One region of the Paenarthrobacter sp. NPDC057981 genome, then DNA from elsewhere that is predicted to be linked to it. Evidence: riboswitches for the same ligand, from Rfam matches in the RefSeq annotation. Region 1 holds a riboswitch; each other region holds the start of a gene.

Region 1 (2,265 bases):
GATCCGGCACAGTTTCTGGCCGATCTGCAGGACGCGCTGCGACCGCATGCACACACCACGGCGCACTGGGAAAGCGACGTGGAGAACCTCGTTGAGAAGCACGTGATTGCTTCCAGACGTTTGAATCTTCGTGGTCTCGCGGCGCCGTTGGCGGGACGGACGTTCACCTCACGGCGTGACCTGGACGCCGCGATCACCGCCTACTTGGACGACGACGCCCGACGCTCTTCGCTGGGCGAAGCGGACCCCGTAAAAATGGCCATCGGCGCACTCCACACCGGCCGGGCGATCCTCAAGACTGTTGTGGCCGACGGCGGCATCACGGACGAGTCCTGGTTGGCCGGTCTGCGCGGCTGGTTCGAATCGTTTGTCGAAGGACTGGCCAGCGGGCCGCCCGCGCTCCGCTCGGAGCAGCTCGCCGCCTTGGCGCGTGCCGGCGTCGTAAGTTTTGTTGGACCTGACCCCAAGTTCAGTGTCGATCGCAGCGCCAAGGTGTTCAGGGCGGCTTCGCCGTGGGTTCACGACGGGCCCGTGGAGGCGGAGACCCTCATTGAGGCGATGTCGCCGGCGAACAGGGTCGGCATCAATATCTCCCCGCTGCTGGAGCAACTCATGGCTGATGGCTTGGTGCGGACCAAGATCATGATGAGCGTCGAGGGCACACCCATGCAGACCACCGGCCTTGACGTTGAACCGCACCCCTACCGCCCCCTCGCGGCCAACGGATCTGTTACGGAAAACATGTACGTGCTTGGGCTGCAGTTGTCTGCGTCGCAGTGGGGCAATGCCATCGCCGCGGAGGCCCGTCCCCGCACCGGCCCCGCCTATGCCAGCGGGCAACGGACCCTGCGCGACGCCGATGAGATCGCCCGCAGCATTCTGGGACTCTAGAGCCCCCGGGTTGCGCCGCCAGCCAGCCTTCGCTACTGTGTGAGCTGCATCACCCGTTGGGTGTGCGCGCTTTTGATCTGCGGCGGGAGAGCCCTGCCGGTACATTTCGTCAGGCGCCGTAGGAGCAAACCCTCCCCAGGAATCTCTCAGGCCCATGTACCGCCGCGGCGAGGCAACTCTGGAAAGCAGTCCGGCCACCGGACTCACCGAAGGTGCAAGCAGGCCCATGCCTGCGGAAACTCTCAGGTCTACCTACAGAGCGGGGAGGAACCCGAATCAATGCGGCACCACAGTGCCGCCTGAACGACGGAGTTCCTTTGACGATTCATCCCACCACCGGCAACGACTCACCGCATCTCGAACGCCAACTCAGCAACCGCCACATCCAGCTCATCGCCATCGGCGGTGCCATTGGAACCGGCCTCTTCATGGGCTCGGGCAAGACCATTTCCGCAGCTGGCCCCTCCGTAATTTTCGTGTACATGATCATCGGCTTCATGCTGTTCTTCGTCATGCGCGCCATGGGCGAACTGCTCCTGAGCAACCTGAATTACAAGTCCTTCAGCGACTTCGCCGCCGACCTCCTGGGTCCCTGGGCCGGCTTCTTCACCGGTTGGACCTACTGGTTCTGCTGGGTCATCACGGGTATCGCCGATGTCATTGCAATTGCCGGGTACTCGGAGGAGTTGTGGCCCGGATTGCCGTTGTGGATCCCAGGCCTGATCACCATCGGCATCCTGCTGCTCCTGAACCTGGCAACCGTGAAGGCCTTCGGCGAGACCGAATTCTGGTTCGCGCTCATCAAGATCGTCGCCATCGCCGCCCTCATCATTGTGGGACTGTTCATGATCCTCAGCGGCTTCCAGTCCGACGCCGGACCGGCCAGTTTCACCAACCTGTGGAGCCACGGCGGTTTCTTCCCCAACGAGTTCATGGGCTTCGTTGCCGGTTTCCAGATCGCGGTGTTCGCGTTCGTGGGCATCGAGCTGGTGGGTACCACTGCGGCTGAGGCCAAGGACCCGGAGAAGAACCTGCCCAAGGCCATCAACTCCATCCCCATCCGCGTGCTGCTTTTCTACGTAGGTGCGCTCATCATCCTCATGTCCGTCACCCCGTGGACCCAGTTCGCCGCGGGCCACAGCCCCTTCATTGCCATGTTCTCCCTGGCAGGCCTCGGCGCCGCCGCCACGATCGTGAATCTGGTGGTGTTGACCTCCGCCATGTCCTCGGCCAACTCCGGCATCTACTCCACCTCCCGCATGGTGTTCGGCCTCGCCCAGGAGGGCGACGCGCCAGCCGTCTTCAGTGCGTTGTCCGGACGCAAAGTACCCCGCAACGCCCTGTTCCTTTCCTGCGTCCTGCTGCTGTCCGGCG
Region 2 (2,265 bases), on a different contig from region 1:
AATTTCTGGCTGCTTGCGAGCGGCTGCCGCTGCCCCTGATCAACATTCCCTACCCGCTGCCGTTCATCGCCATTGCGCGGTCTGTGGCTGAGTCCTCGCTCCTCGAAGAATCCCGGCGTCTCCGCCAAACGGCACGCGTGTACGACCTCCTCCGCACTGCCGGCGCGTCCGAGGATCACTGGCAAAGCCTGGTCCTGAGGTTGGCCACGGAGCTGGATTCGGAGCTGTTCGTGGTGGACCGCCGCTGCCTGCATCCGTGGCATCCGGAGGGCCATCCCCTGCCAGATTTCCTTGTGGAGGAGTGGTCGCCGCAACCGGGCCACGTGTCCGTGGCCGGCAAGAACTTCCAGTGGCACCGGATCCATGGCCGGCACGTGCTCACCATGGACATTCCCACTCATGCCAATGCGCTCCTGGTGGTGCTGCCCGGCAACGAACCGCACCCTGACGCCGTCGTGCTTTTGCATGCCGCAACCGTGCTGGGACTGCAGTTGGCGCGCATCGTCCTCTCGCTCGAAGGCCGGCACCGGCTGGCCGGCGAATTCCTGCTGCAGGCGCTCGACGGCCGGCTTGGTACGGGGGAGATCGAGCGGCGGTTGACGGCTTTCGAGGTGCCTCCCCAGGAGTTCGTGGTCGCCTCGATTGCGGCCGACGACGGCGACAGGCTGGCGAACGTTCACGTCGAACTCTGGCGGCATGGCATCCAGGCGGCCTCCCTGCGGCGGAACGACAGGCTGCACGTGGTGGTCGCGGCGGACGTCGCGGACGGTTTGCTGGTCCATTGCGCAGGGTTCGGAACCACCATCGGGGTCAGTTCAGGGGCCACCGTCGCCGGGCTCCAGCAGGCCTTGCAGGAATCGTTGTGGGCGCTGGGTTCGGCGCGTGCCAACAGGCTGGGAGTGGCCCGTTATGCGGAGGGTCCGAGCTGGCTAGGGCTGACCGGATTCGAGGAAGGAACCGCGTTGGTGCAGCGTCTCCTGGGCCCGGTTTTTGCGTACGAGCAACGCCAGGACGGCGACCTGACGGTCACATTGAAAACCTATTTGGACTCGCAACGCTCATGGCAAAAGACCGCGTCCGCGCTGTTCACGCACCGGCAAACCATCATCTACAGAATCCGGAAAATCGGCGAACTGACGGGGCTGGACATGGGTGAAACGTCCACCTTGGCGCAGCTATGGCTGGCCTTGCAGATCCACGAGGCGATGCACGGTTGAGCCGTGTTGGAAACAACCGCCTTGCACTTTTTCGCAGCCACCGGCTATGGTGTGAAGCGTGTCACTGATGTGGCGCACACGCTTTTGATCTGCGGCGGGAGAGTCCTGCCGGGTACATCCAGTCAGGCGCCGTAGGAGCAAATCCTCCCCAGGAATCTCTCAGGCCCATGTACCGCCGCGGCGAGGCAACTCTGGAAAGCAGTCCGGGCAACCGGGCTCACCGACGGTGCAAGTGGACAACCACGTCCACGGAATCTCTCAGGTCCAATACAGAGCGGGGAGGAACCCCTATTCATCGTGGCGTCCCTTGGGCGCCTGAATCCTGGAGTTCCTCTTGACTGTTCAATCCTCCCCAACCGCTTTCGCGGACCGGCATATCGGCGCCCGTCGCCAGGCCGATGTTGACACCATGCTCAAGGCGATCGGCTACGACTCGGTTGATGGCCTGGTGGACGTTGCCGTCCCCGATTCCATCCGCCAGTCTTCGCCCCTGACCCTGCAGAAGGCGCTGAGCGAGACCCAGGTCCTGGCCGAGCTCCGCAAGCTCGCAGCCAAGAACAAGACCGCCGTGCAGATGATCGGCCAGGGATACTACGACACCATCACGCCCCCGGTGATCCGCCGCAACATCCTCGAATCCCCGGCCTGGTACACCGCCTACACGCCGTACCAGCCCGAGATTTCGCAGGGCCGCCTCGAAGCGTTGCTCAACTTCCAGACCATGGTGCAGGACCTCACCGGGCTCCCGATCGCCAACGCTTCGCTGCTGGATGAAGCCACCGCCGTGGCCGAGGCCGTGCTGCTGATGCGCCGGGCCAACAAAGACAAATCCGCGAAGGACGGCAAGACCGTCCTCGACGCCGACCTCCTCCCGCAGACCATCGCCATCGTGAAGGGCCGCGCCGAGGCGCTGGGCTTCGAGGTTCTGGTTGCGGACCTTTCGGCCGGATTGCCCGACGGCGACATCAACGGCGTCGTACTCCAGCAGCCTGGCGTTTCGGGCCGGGTCTTCAACCACGCTCCCGTGATCGCTGCGGCGAAGGAACGC
Region 3 (2,265 bases), on a different contig from region 1:
CCATGCAGGACCTCGACGCCGGCAGCCTTCAGGGAGGCGGCCAGGGTGCAGGCGTGGCCGTTGGCGGTCTCGGCGATCGCTTTCAGGCCCTCCGGGCCGTGATAGACGGCGTACATCGAGGCAACGATGGCCAGCAGGGCCTGAGCCGTACAGATGTTGGACGTGGCCTTCTCACGGCGGATGTGCTGCTCGCGGGTCTGCAGCGCCAAGCGGTAGGCGGGGACGCCGGCGTCGTCCTTGGAAACGCCCACGAGGCGACCGGGCATGGAACGCTCAAGGCCCTTCTGGACGGCCATGTACGCGGCATGCGGGCCGCCGAAGAACAGCGGAACACCCAGGCGCTGCGCGGAACCAACGGCGATGTCGGCGCCCTGCTCGCCCGGAGGGGTGATGAGCGTCAGGGAAAGGAGGTCGGCAGCGACAGTGACGAGTGCGCCGCGTTCCTTGGCTTCGGCAATGACAGCGGAGTGGTCGAAAACGCGGCCGGAAACACCGGGCTGCTGGAGGACGACGCCGTTGATGGCACCCTCCGGGAGGCCGAGGGAAAGGTCTGCGACCTCAACCTCGAAGCCGAGTGCCTCGGCACGACCCTTTACGATGGCGATGGTCTGGGGCAGGCAGTCGGCGTCGAGGACGGTCTTGCCATCCTGGGCAGCCTTGTTCTTGTTGGCTCGGCGCATCATGAGGACGGCTTCGGCCACTGCAGTTGCTTCGTCGAGCAAGGAGGCGTTGGCGATCGGCAGGCCAACGAGGTCCTGGACCATGGTCTGGAAGTTCAGGAGTGCCTCGAGGCGACCCTGCGAAATCTCGGGCTGGTACGGCGTGTAGGCGGTGTACCAGGCCGGGGATTCGAGGATGTTGCGGCGGATCACCGGAGGCGTGACGGTGTCGTAGTAGCCCTGGCCGATCATCTGCACGGCCGTCTTGTTCTTGGAGGCCAGCTTGCGCAGTTCTGCCAGGACTTCAACCTCAGAGAGGGCGTCCTGCAGGGTCAGCGCGACGTCCTGGCGGATGTCGTTGGGAACCGCAGTGTCCACGAGGGCATCCACGGAGTCGTAGCCGACGGTCTTGAGCATGGTCTCAATGTCGGACTGGCGGCGGGCGCCGATATGCCGATCGACGAAGGTGGTGGAGGCAGAACTAACCGTCACGAAGGAACTCCAATACTTGGGTGGCGTTTGGGTACGCCACAGCGGCTCGGGTTCCTCCCCGCTCTGTATTGGACCTGAGAGTTTCCGCGACTTGTCAGGACAACGAATCGCTTGCACCGTCGGTGAGCACAGCATCCCATGCCAAGGGCACGGTCGCCTGCTGCTTTCCAGAGTTGCCTCGCCGCGGCGGTGCGTGGGCCTGAGAGATTCCTGGGGAGGGTTTGCTCCTACGGCGCCTGCATCACGTGCTTGCAGGACTCTCCCGCCGCAGATCAAAGGCTTGTTCAATTGTGCATGGGCGCCACACAGGACACGCCACAAAAGTTAATTGTCCTATGTGCAGGTCGCTGCGGCAAATGGAAGAAGCGTCACTTCCGCAGACGGTCCAGCACGCCCAACAGGATGTCGACGTCGGCCTCCCGGCCCGCATTTCCGCCCTCCTGTCCGCCTTCGAACATGGCGTTGAAATACAACCCGTCACCCATGTAGCTGACGGCTTTGGCGACCTCCGGTCCCACGTCCTCGGCCAGGACATCCAGCCATTGCTGCTGGATGCCGGCAAACCGACGCCGCGTTTCCTCGTGGGCCACCTCGGCGAGCCTGGTGGCGGCAACGAAGGCCCTGTCCATGGGCGTACCGCCCCACAGCGAGGTCCGGATGAAGTACGAGGCGGCTCCGTCCGACGCTGCCTTCATCCGCACGATGTCCTCTTCCGCCAGTTCATCAAGGCGTTCGAGCAAGGCGCTGATCAGGGCTTCCTTGTTGGGGAAGTGGTACAGCAGGCCACCTTTGGAGACGCCAGCGCGCTTGGCGACGGCGTCCAGGGTGGCTGCCCGCTCCCCTACCTCTATAAGGAGGGCTTCGAAGGCATCCAGAACGGCGTCCCGGGCAACTGGTTTTCGTGGCATGTGTACATCATTCCCTAAAGCTGTGCAGTCCTTGCATTTGTAACTGTACCGTCTGGACGGTATAGTTAAGGCATGTTCTCGCCGTCGTCAACCCAAGCACCCCGTTCCGTCAACCCCGTCAAGGGGCAGGCAGCACCGTGGGGCGATTGGACGGCCCTGGCACTCTTGATGTTCCCTGTGCTGCTGGTGGCCGTCGACAACACCGC

What was found. A riboswitch is a leader RNA that binds a small molecule or an ion and turns the genes downstream of it on or off. The one in region 1 is predicted to bind glycine.
Region 2: it holds a riboswitch for glycine, as region 1 does, so the genes downstream of both, gcvP (aminomethyl-transferring glycine dehydrogenase) here and cycA (D-serine/D-alanine/glycine transporter) in region 1, are expected to answer to the same signal.
Region 3: it holds a riboswitch for glycine, as region 1 does, so the genes downstream of both, gcvP (aminomethyl-transferring glycine dehydrogenase) here and cycA (D-serine/D-alanine/glycine transporter) in region 1, are expected to answer to the same signal.

The regions. Positions count from the first base shown of each region.
Region 1 is NZ_JBHVQI010000006.1:132,896-135,160, forward strand. Features, by position in the region: gene ACFVSI_RS08730 (FAD/NAD(P)-binding protein) at 1-891, shown strand, start outside; glycine riboswitch at 965-1,063, shown strand; gene cycA (D-serine/D-alanine/glycine transporter) at 1,209-2,265, shown strand, end outside.
Region 2 is NZ_JBHVQI010000020.1:73,405-75,669, forward strand. Features, by position in the region: gene ACFVSI_RS16735 (PucR family transcriptional regulator) at 1-1,217, shown strand, start outside; glycine riboswitch at 1,303-1,402, shown strand; gene gcvP (aminomethyl-transferring glycine dehydrogenase) at 1,552-2,265, shown strand, end outside.
Region 3 is NZ_JBHVQI010000017.1:12,163-14,427, forward strand. Features, by position in the region: gene gcvP (aminomethyl-transferring glycine dehydrogenase) at 1-1,151, opposite strand, end outside; glycine riboswitch at 1,329-1,426, opposite strand; gene ACFVSI_RS15225 (TetR/AcrR family transcriptional regulator) at 1,520-2,059, opposite strand; gene ACFVSI_RS15230 (MFS transporter) at 2,132-2,265, shown strand, end outside.